One region of the Methylomonas sp. HYX-M1 genome, then DNA from elsewhere that is predicted to be linked to it. Evidence: riboswitches for the same ligand, from Rfam matches in the RefSeq annotation. Region 1 holds a riboswitch; the other holds the start of a gene.
The links. Region 1 has a riboswitch for cyclic di-GMP ahead of AB0A83_RS07905 (CsgG/HfaB family protein). Riboswitches for the same ligand answer to the same signal wherever they lie in the genome.
Positions count from the first base shown of each region.

Region 2: it holds a riboswitch for cyclic di-GMP, as region 1 does, so the genes downstream of both, AB0A83_RS07305 (PEP-CTERM sorting domain-containing protein) here and AB0A83_RS07905 (CsgG/HfaB family protein) in region 1, are expected to answer to the same signal.

Region 1 covers NZ_CP160405.1:1,709,346-1,713,251, reverse strand. Annotated here, with positions in the region: gene AB0A83_RS07915 (GNA1162 family protein) at 1-562, opposite strand, end outside; gene AB0A83_RS07910 (DUF4810 domain-containing protein) at 559-930, opposite strand; gene AB0A83_RS07905 (CsgG/HfaB family protein) at 1,010-1,690, opposite strand; cyclic di-GMP riboswitch class I at 1,842-1,919, opposite strand; gene AB0A83_RS07900 (DUF1993 family protein) at 2,103-2,612, opposite strand; gene AB0A83_RS07895 (plasmid pRiA4b ORF-3 family protein) at 2,748-3,374, shown strand; gene AB0A83_RS07890 (heme-binding protein) at 3,529-3,906, shown strand, end outside.
Region 2 covers NZ_CP160405.1:1,570,764-1,574,669, reverse strand. Annotated here, with positions in the region: gene AB0A83_RS07310 (hypothetical protein) at 1-1,329, opposite strand, end outside; gene AB0A83_RS07305 (PEP-CTERM sorting domain-containing protein) at 1,405-2,169, opposite strand; cyclic di-GMP riboswitch class I at 2,207-2,285, opposite strand; gene AB0A83_RS07300 (ammonium transporter) at 2,688-3,906, shown strand, end outside.

The DNA of each region.
Region 1 (3,906 bases):
GTTGGAACGCCATGAAATTGGCTTGCCTGGCCAATGGCAAATAATCGGTGATCAGGGCATTGATTGCCGCTGAAATCGCCATCGCGATAGGATCGCTGCCACCGGAACTCTGTGCATAAGTTTGCTGGTTATGCCAAAGCACGGTGCCGGTCCTGGTGTCTTTTAGGACATATTCCATTTCCACTACGACCGACGATGCCAGTACCAAATACTTGGTACTCCAATCCCTGATCGTCACCAACAGCACCGCGTCGGCGCCGAACAGGTCGTAGAAGCGTTCGGCCGGTAATAAGTGAATATGTCCCGCTTCTACCAGCCCGAAATCGCGCAGAATCATGTCGGTCAAATACACCGGAAACACGTAATAGCCGCGTTCGGCCAGCGGTTGAGTGATAGTGGTGATGAAAACTGAATTGGCGGTTACTTCCGGCGACTCGTTGACCACCGGCACCACCACGATCGAACGGGGCGGATGTGCATAAAACGCGTCCAAATTAAGATGCTGCGGCGCGACGCACGCTTGCAACAGGCAGACGATTAACAGACTAAACCCAATTCTCATGGCGCGGCCCGCTGTTGCGTGGGAAGTACGGCGGTTTCGCTGTTCGGCTCCGGCGTTTTTCCCTGCTGCTGAATTTTCTCGATCAATTTGTTCATCAACGCCGTGGATTCCGGATACAGCGTGCGTTCTTTCTGAAAGTAGGCGATGGCGCTGGCTTTATCGCCGCGGGTGTACAATAAAAAACCGTAGTCGGCATACACACCCGGCGGCACGCGGCGCTGATGCTGCTCGGCTGCAGTAATCGTATCGCGCAAATAGGCATCGGTATGCTGACTGTTATTGTCGACATAGCGTTCGTAGAGACTGCTTTCGTAGTCCCCCCAATAAAACAAGCCTTGCGGCGCGCAGCCGGAAAGCGCCAACAGCATGGCGATTCCAATAGCGGACTCGCCAACATACCTTGTCCCGAGACGGTTAAGCATCATCCGCTTCCCTACTTTGAAAGGTTTACGGCTGGGCTTTGCCGCGTGCTTCCAAGGTACTGACCACGTTGTTGATCATATTCACAATGGCCGCATCGATGGCCTTGCCTTCCAGCGTCGAATCAAAGCCTGCCGTGCCGCCAAATCCCAGCGTCGCGGTCGAGGAGATCGACGCTTCGCCGCTGCCTTCCTGGCTATAGAACACTTGGCCGGTTTTAGGATCGACCAAGCGCAACACCACCCGCGCCCGCGCCCGTTGGGTTTTTTCCTTACCGATCAGCCAGACACCACCGGTGGTATCGCGGCCCAACTCCACCACCGAGCCCATGATCAAGGCATCGACGCCGAGCAGATTTTGTTTGAATTCCGGTTCGCTCTTGCCCATCAATTCGGCTTCGGATTTGAGTTTACTGATGTCCTGCCGCTCCACGACATTGAAATGCTGAGTTGCCATCAGATGGCGCGACAACAAATCGGCCGCCTGCTTGCCAATCCGATCGCCGGATTGATCGGTAAACAAGCCGCTGCCATAGACCGATTCGTTGGTAAAGCGGGACACCGCCACCGTCAGGCGGCTGGCTTGCGGCAACGGTGCAAAGGCCACTTGCGGGCCGCGGTCTTCGACGGCTTCATGGATGTCTCGACTTACACAACCGGTAAAGCTGATCAATGAGGCTGTCAATACCAGTGCGAAGGCATATTTCATACGGTTACCTTTGGAGTCAGTGGCTAGCACAAAAGCCAGCCGGGTAAATAACATGCATCTAAAACGGTTTAATAGCTAGCGTGTGAATCGCCATACTTTCAATTCGGCAGTAAAAAGCCGGACTACCAAAAATGACGTTAACGACGTCGAATTCGGCATTCCGGCTTTCCGAATTTAGGGACCCGCGACTTTCCGTCTCTACCTCACGATAGGTTTAGCTGCTCGTGTTTTGTGATTTCTACCACAAAGTTATTGGGTATTCTACTGAGTGTTTTTATCTACATCTAATGACAGTGGTTTTCTGAAACTAGCCAATTTCGACATGCGGATAGCCGCTATTTGGCAAATGATCCGGTCACTTATGGCCGAAAAATAGCATCGCTAGCCATGCCAAACGAATAACCGTATCGAATCACCCCACATCGCCCAAATAATCGTTCTTGCCGATTTCTAACCCGTTATGTCGCAGAATGGCATAGGTGATTGTGACGTGGAAATAAATATTTGGCAGCACGAAGTCTGTCAGGTAGGTTAAGCCGGTAAAGGTCGATGTCCGGTCATGCCTGGGTAGCAATATGGTATTGGCTTCAGCACCATCAATTTGCTCAGCCGTAAACGAATGGATATGTGCCAGCGTTTTATCAACGCGCTCGATCAACTCAAGAAGAGAGTTTTCAACATCGTCAAATTTGGGCGGTTCTTGTCCGGCTAATCGGGAAACGGCACCCTTGGCGACATCGCTGGCAATCTGCACTTGGCGCTTCAATGGGTACATATCGGGATATAGACGTGCGTTGATCAACACCGATGGATCAATCTTCTTAACCTCCGCATAATCGGACGCTTTTTCCAAAATCTGTCGTAATTGCGTCAGACTGCGAATGATCGGGGAAACTGTAATAACGTACATCGACAAAGACATCTGAAGGCTCCTGAGCGGGTGAATCATTCAAGCGCGTAGTGTAAGCCGCTTTATCAAAACGCGCGACAACATGCGAAATCGCATTTGGCTGCCTTGAGGTTAAACTACAGCGCATGACTTTTATTGAGATTTGCTATGGCCGAACAAAAGCCCGTCGGTAAAAAACACGCCAGCAGCACAAGCCAACCGTGCTTATACACCTTGCATATCGAGCTACGGCCCAGTGAAATACGTCCGCCGGTATGGCGAAGGCTGGAAGTCGATGGCCGTGTCAGCTTGGCGAAACTCCACCACTTTATTCAGGCTGCCTTTGGCTGGAGTGACTATCACTTACACCAATTTAAAATTCGGGACCAAATCTACGCGCTACCCGATCCCGAAGATGACCTGGGACTGTTGGACGAGCGCAAAGCCTATCTGAATCGCTTGCTGGCCACCAACGACACCATGCTCTATCGCTATGATCTGGGCGATAACTGGGAACATCTGGTCACCGTGGAAGACATTCGAAAAAATTTAGATAACGATCCCAAAGGTGGCGCCTGGGTGTTGGATGGGGCACGCGCCTGCCCACCGGAAGATGTCGGCGGCCCTGAGGGTTATGCCGATTTTCTGGAAGTATTGCAGGAAGGACCGGATTCTGAAGAAGCCGCATATTTACGTGCATGGGCTGATGGCGAATTTGACCCGGAGCGATTTGATCGGCGATTGGCTAACGCGGCAATCATGCGGATTTTGTTTAACCGGTGGGGCGGCAAATAACAACTTCTGATGTTTGCCGAGCAGTTATCTCCCGACACCTTTCAGATTTCATGGTTTGCTCGAGTTTGAAAATCACTGGGTAGCCTATGAGTCGGGAAACCTTGGCAACACGGCCAATGTCACATGTGATAATGAATGAAGGATGACCCAAGCAATGAAAAAAATAGTTTCCCTGTTGTCGGGACTTTGGCTGGCCGGATGTAGCGTGATGGGCATTAGAAATGCGCCGGAGCCCGAATACCAAGTCCTGTTGCGGGATGGCGAGTTCGAAATACGCGCTTACCCCTCCCTATTGGTGGCCGAAACCCTCGCCGCCGCCGACTACCCGGAAGCGGGTAGTATCGGTTTCAAGCGGCTGGCCGGCTATATTTTCGGCGGCAATACCCGTCGAGAAAAAGTGGTGATGACCACGCCGGTGCTTCGCGAAGCAGAAGGCGAAGAAATTGCAATGACCGCGCCGGTGCTGCAACAAACCGACGGGCGACTGTGGCGCATGTCATTCGTCATGCCCGCGGGCTATAGCCTGGAGACC
Region 2 (3,906 bases), 140 kb from region 1:
GGCTTTTTCGCCGGCGTCGAAGACGTGGGTTTTGCTGTATTGGAAGGTCAATTCCGCCCAATCGTGGTATTTGCCTTTGGCTACGTTTTCCAGGGTAGGGGTGATACCGTCGATTTTTACGAAACGCCAGTCTTCGGAGCGGCTGGCATTTTTCTCCAAGCCTTGAATGCCGATAGCCCAACGGGTACCGTAGGTGTTGTTGAATGCGCTGCCGATGGTGTTGGACCCTGAGTCCAGTTCGCCCATGCATTCGGACACGGTACCCGAGGATGACATTTGGTGAACTTTAGTTTCGGCTACCACTTCCGGAACGCTCGTGTTACCGGCTTTAGGCGCGGTCGCGGCGGAGGCGCAAGGATAATTCAAGAAATTGATGCCCATTTGCGCTTTGGTACCGGAACCGTCGGTACGGGTGCAAACGTGCACGCGATGGCCGGTGAAACCGGTCGGTTTATACGCGGCGCTGGCATTGGCGAAGACGTTGGAGGTGCCGATTTTCAGGTCTTGCCAGCTATCGATTTTGCCGGTCAGGATGCTGGCGATTTGATCGCGGGTCAGGCTGGGCATACAGGCTTCTGTTTCCGAACCCACGCAGGCGTTGCCGACGCCGAACTGGGCTTCTTGCAGCGCGTTGCGGAATTTCAAGGTAGCGCCTATGCCGAATACTTGGCCGCCGGCGGATTCGACGTTCAGGAAGTTCACGTCGCTTGCGCTGATTGCCTCGAATCCGCTGGGGGTGTTAACACCGCGGAATTGTTCCGGGTCGACGTCGGAGATACCGAAATCCGGCACCTTGGATTGATACTGGCCGACGGTAGTTTCGGAATAAGTACAGGTAGAGGTACTCAACACGCCGGCAGCCGGCGCCGGAGACGGTACGCTACAAATGCTGGGGTCTACGTTCAAAAATTGGATGCTCGCACTGGCGCCTTTGGCTTCGGCGATGATGGGCGATACGCCGAACGCAGAACCGCCTTTGCTGCGTTTGTAAATCATCAAATTGGTTTTGCCGCCGGCCAGACCGACCAATTGCGGGTTCAGCGGGTTCAAACTACACAGGTAAGCGTCCTGGTCTTTACCCGAACCGTTGTCTTTGAATTTAAACACCGGTTTGGTGCTGTCGCACAAGCGCTCGGCAGCGGTTACCGTGGTGCTGGTAGACAAATGCTCGATGTACTCCAAGGCCGCGGAGGCGCCGGACAAATAAATTTCGTAGGTGTTGGCCGGAGTGACAACCACTTTGCCGTTGCCATCCAGAGTAACGTCGGCTTGCGCCGCACCGCCAAACAAGGCAGCTGCAACCGCAGCGCCCAATACTACGTTTTTCATGACTTTTCTCACTATGAAAGTTTTGAAGGTAGGAAAGCGGCCATTCCCCGCTGTTTGGGGAATGGCTTCAGGCAATTACGCGTTGGCTTTGCGGCGAGCGCCCAGCAGGCCCAGCAGGCCGGTACCGAACAACCAGACCGCGCCTGGGACCGGCACGGCGGCAGGTGCTTCGAAGGTCAGGCTGTTGCCGGCCAAAGTCCATCTTTGCACAAAGGTGCTGGTGAGGTTGTCGCCCGGATTGACTACGATGTCCATCACACCCAATTGAAAGGCCACAGATTCGCCATAAGCCACTTGCGGATCTTGGATCCAGCTACCCCAAATGGAGTCGGCATAGCCGTGCTGACCGGTCATCGGCGAATCGGTGTCCAACGACAATTTGGTATCGTTCAAGTTGCGGTCTTGTACTAAACCGGCATTCACATCGATCGCGTGCCCTTCGATGGCGGATGCAACACTAGAACCCCAGAAAATGCCGTAGTCTTCGCCGGCGGTCGGGTACAGCGGTCCGTCCATGGTGATGGCTGCGCCCAAACCTACCGAGTTACCGACCGCAACCACGTATTTGATTACACTGGTGTTGGCGCCGGTAATGAAATTTTGCCAATTCGGATCGTTGCTAAGATCGTAATTCAACGCGTAAGACGTATTGAACTGGTTAGCCACCAATTCGTCGTAAGTAATACCGGTATCCAACGTGAAGGTTTTACCGGTGGTCCAGTCGTAAGCTGACAAATACGCTTCGTTGTTACCGCCGTCGTAGTACATGACGCTAGCGTTCGCTGCGCCGGCACCTGCCAGCATCGCCATCGCTACCGCCAATTTTGTAAATTTGAACATTGCTATTTCCTCATGTTTGAAAAAGTCGTAGACACGAGGTGACAGTTCAGCCGTCTTGCCGGGCAAGACCTGTAACTTTCCGTCCCCGCCTCGCGGCGGGTTTGGCTTTTACACACTCCTTAAATCGCGGGCCGAATTATCTAACAGATAAACAACGCGGCCTTTCCCCGCTACCATAAAACGAACCGCATCCAACCTACTCCCTACCTCTTCCCTCGCCCTACCCCGGACGTGCCATCCCTATTCCCTTGCCGACTCTCCCTGCACTCGGCAAATGCCTTACATCCGGCGCTGCAACAGCGCTTGGTGTTTGCGCATATTTTTCCAGAGCAAATGAGAGCTTTCAGTTACAAGTGGATTAACGTTGTGTAAAACGTAATACATTGCCGACGCCGATGGTAAGAATGGAACCGAACAGCACGAGATCGAATCGAAATTAGTTTGCCATTTGCCCCAAAGTAGATCATCATACCGGGCATTCGCACCATTACTGTGCGCTTACGCCGCTTGGAGACCGTATGACTACTCGCACCGCTTATGTCGCAATCGCGCTTGCCACTGCCGCCGGCTGGCCGCTGTCCGCCGCCGCAGATGAATTGAACGGTGCTGATACCGCGTGGATTTTAACGGCCTCCGGCTTGGTGTTGTTTATGACGGTGCCGGGACTGGCCCTGTTTTACGGCGGCCTAGTTCGCACCAAAAACGTGCTTTCGGTGTTGATGCACTGTTTTGCCGTGACCGCATTGGTCTCGGTAATCTGGCTGTTCGCCGGTTACAGCTTGGCGCTCAGCGACGGCGGTAGCTGGAATTCGCTGATAGGCGGCTTATCGCGCCTGACCCTGTTGAACATGAACGCCGACACGCTAAAAGATAATCTGCCGGAAACCGTATTTTGCATGTATCACCTGACCTTCGCGATTTTCGCGCCGGCACTGATCGTCGGGGGCATCGCCGAAAGGATGAGGTTTTCCAGCCTGTTATGGTTCGTCGGCCTGTGGGAGCTGTTGATCTACGTGCCGGTCTGTCATTGGATTTGGGGCGGCGGCTGGCTGGCCAAATTGGGCGTGATGGACTTTGCCGGCGGCATCGTGGTGCACGTGGCCGGCGGTACCGGCGCGTTGATTGGCGCGATGATGCTGGGCGCTCGCCGCGGCTTTCCGCGTGTGCCGATGCCGCCGCACAACCTGACCATGACCGCTACCGGTGCCGGCATCCTTTGGGTAGGCTGGCACGGCTTCAGCGCCGGCAGCGCCTTGATGGCCAACGGCGCCGCCGGTGTAGCGATGCTGTCCACCCACATGAGCGCGGCGGCCGGCTCGCTGGCCTGGATGGCCAGCGAATGGCTGCGGTTCGGCAAACCCAGCGGCCTGGGCTTGATTACCGGCATGGTCGCCGGGCTGGGCATGATCGCTCCCTCCGCCGGCTTCATCTCACCTTTGGGCGGCTTGCTGGTCGGCGCCTTGGCCGGCGGTTTGTGTTTTCTGACGCTTCATATGATCAAACGCCGCTTCGCGATAGACGACACCCTGGACGTATTCGCGATTCACGGCGTCGGCGGCATCGTCGGTTCTTTATTGACCGCCGTGCTGACCCACGAGGCCTTAGGCGGCATCGGCATACTCAGCGAAAACGGCATCGCCGGCCAACTGACCGTGCAAGCGATTGCGGTCGCTAGCGTGCTGATCTGGAGCGCCGGCATCAGTTTTTTGATTTTGAAAGGGCTGGACATGACTCTGG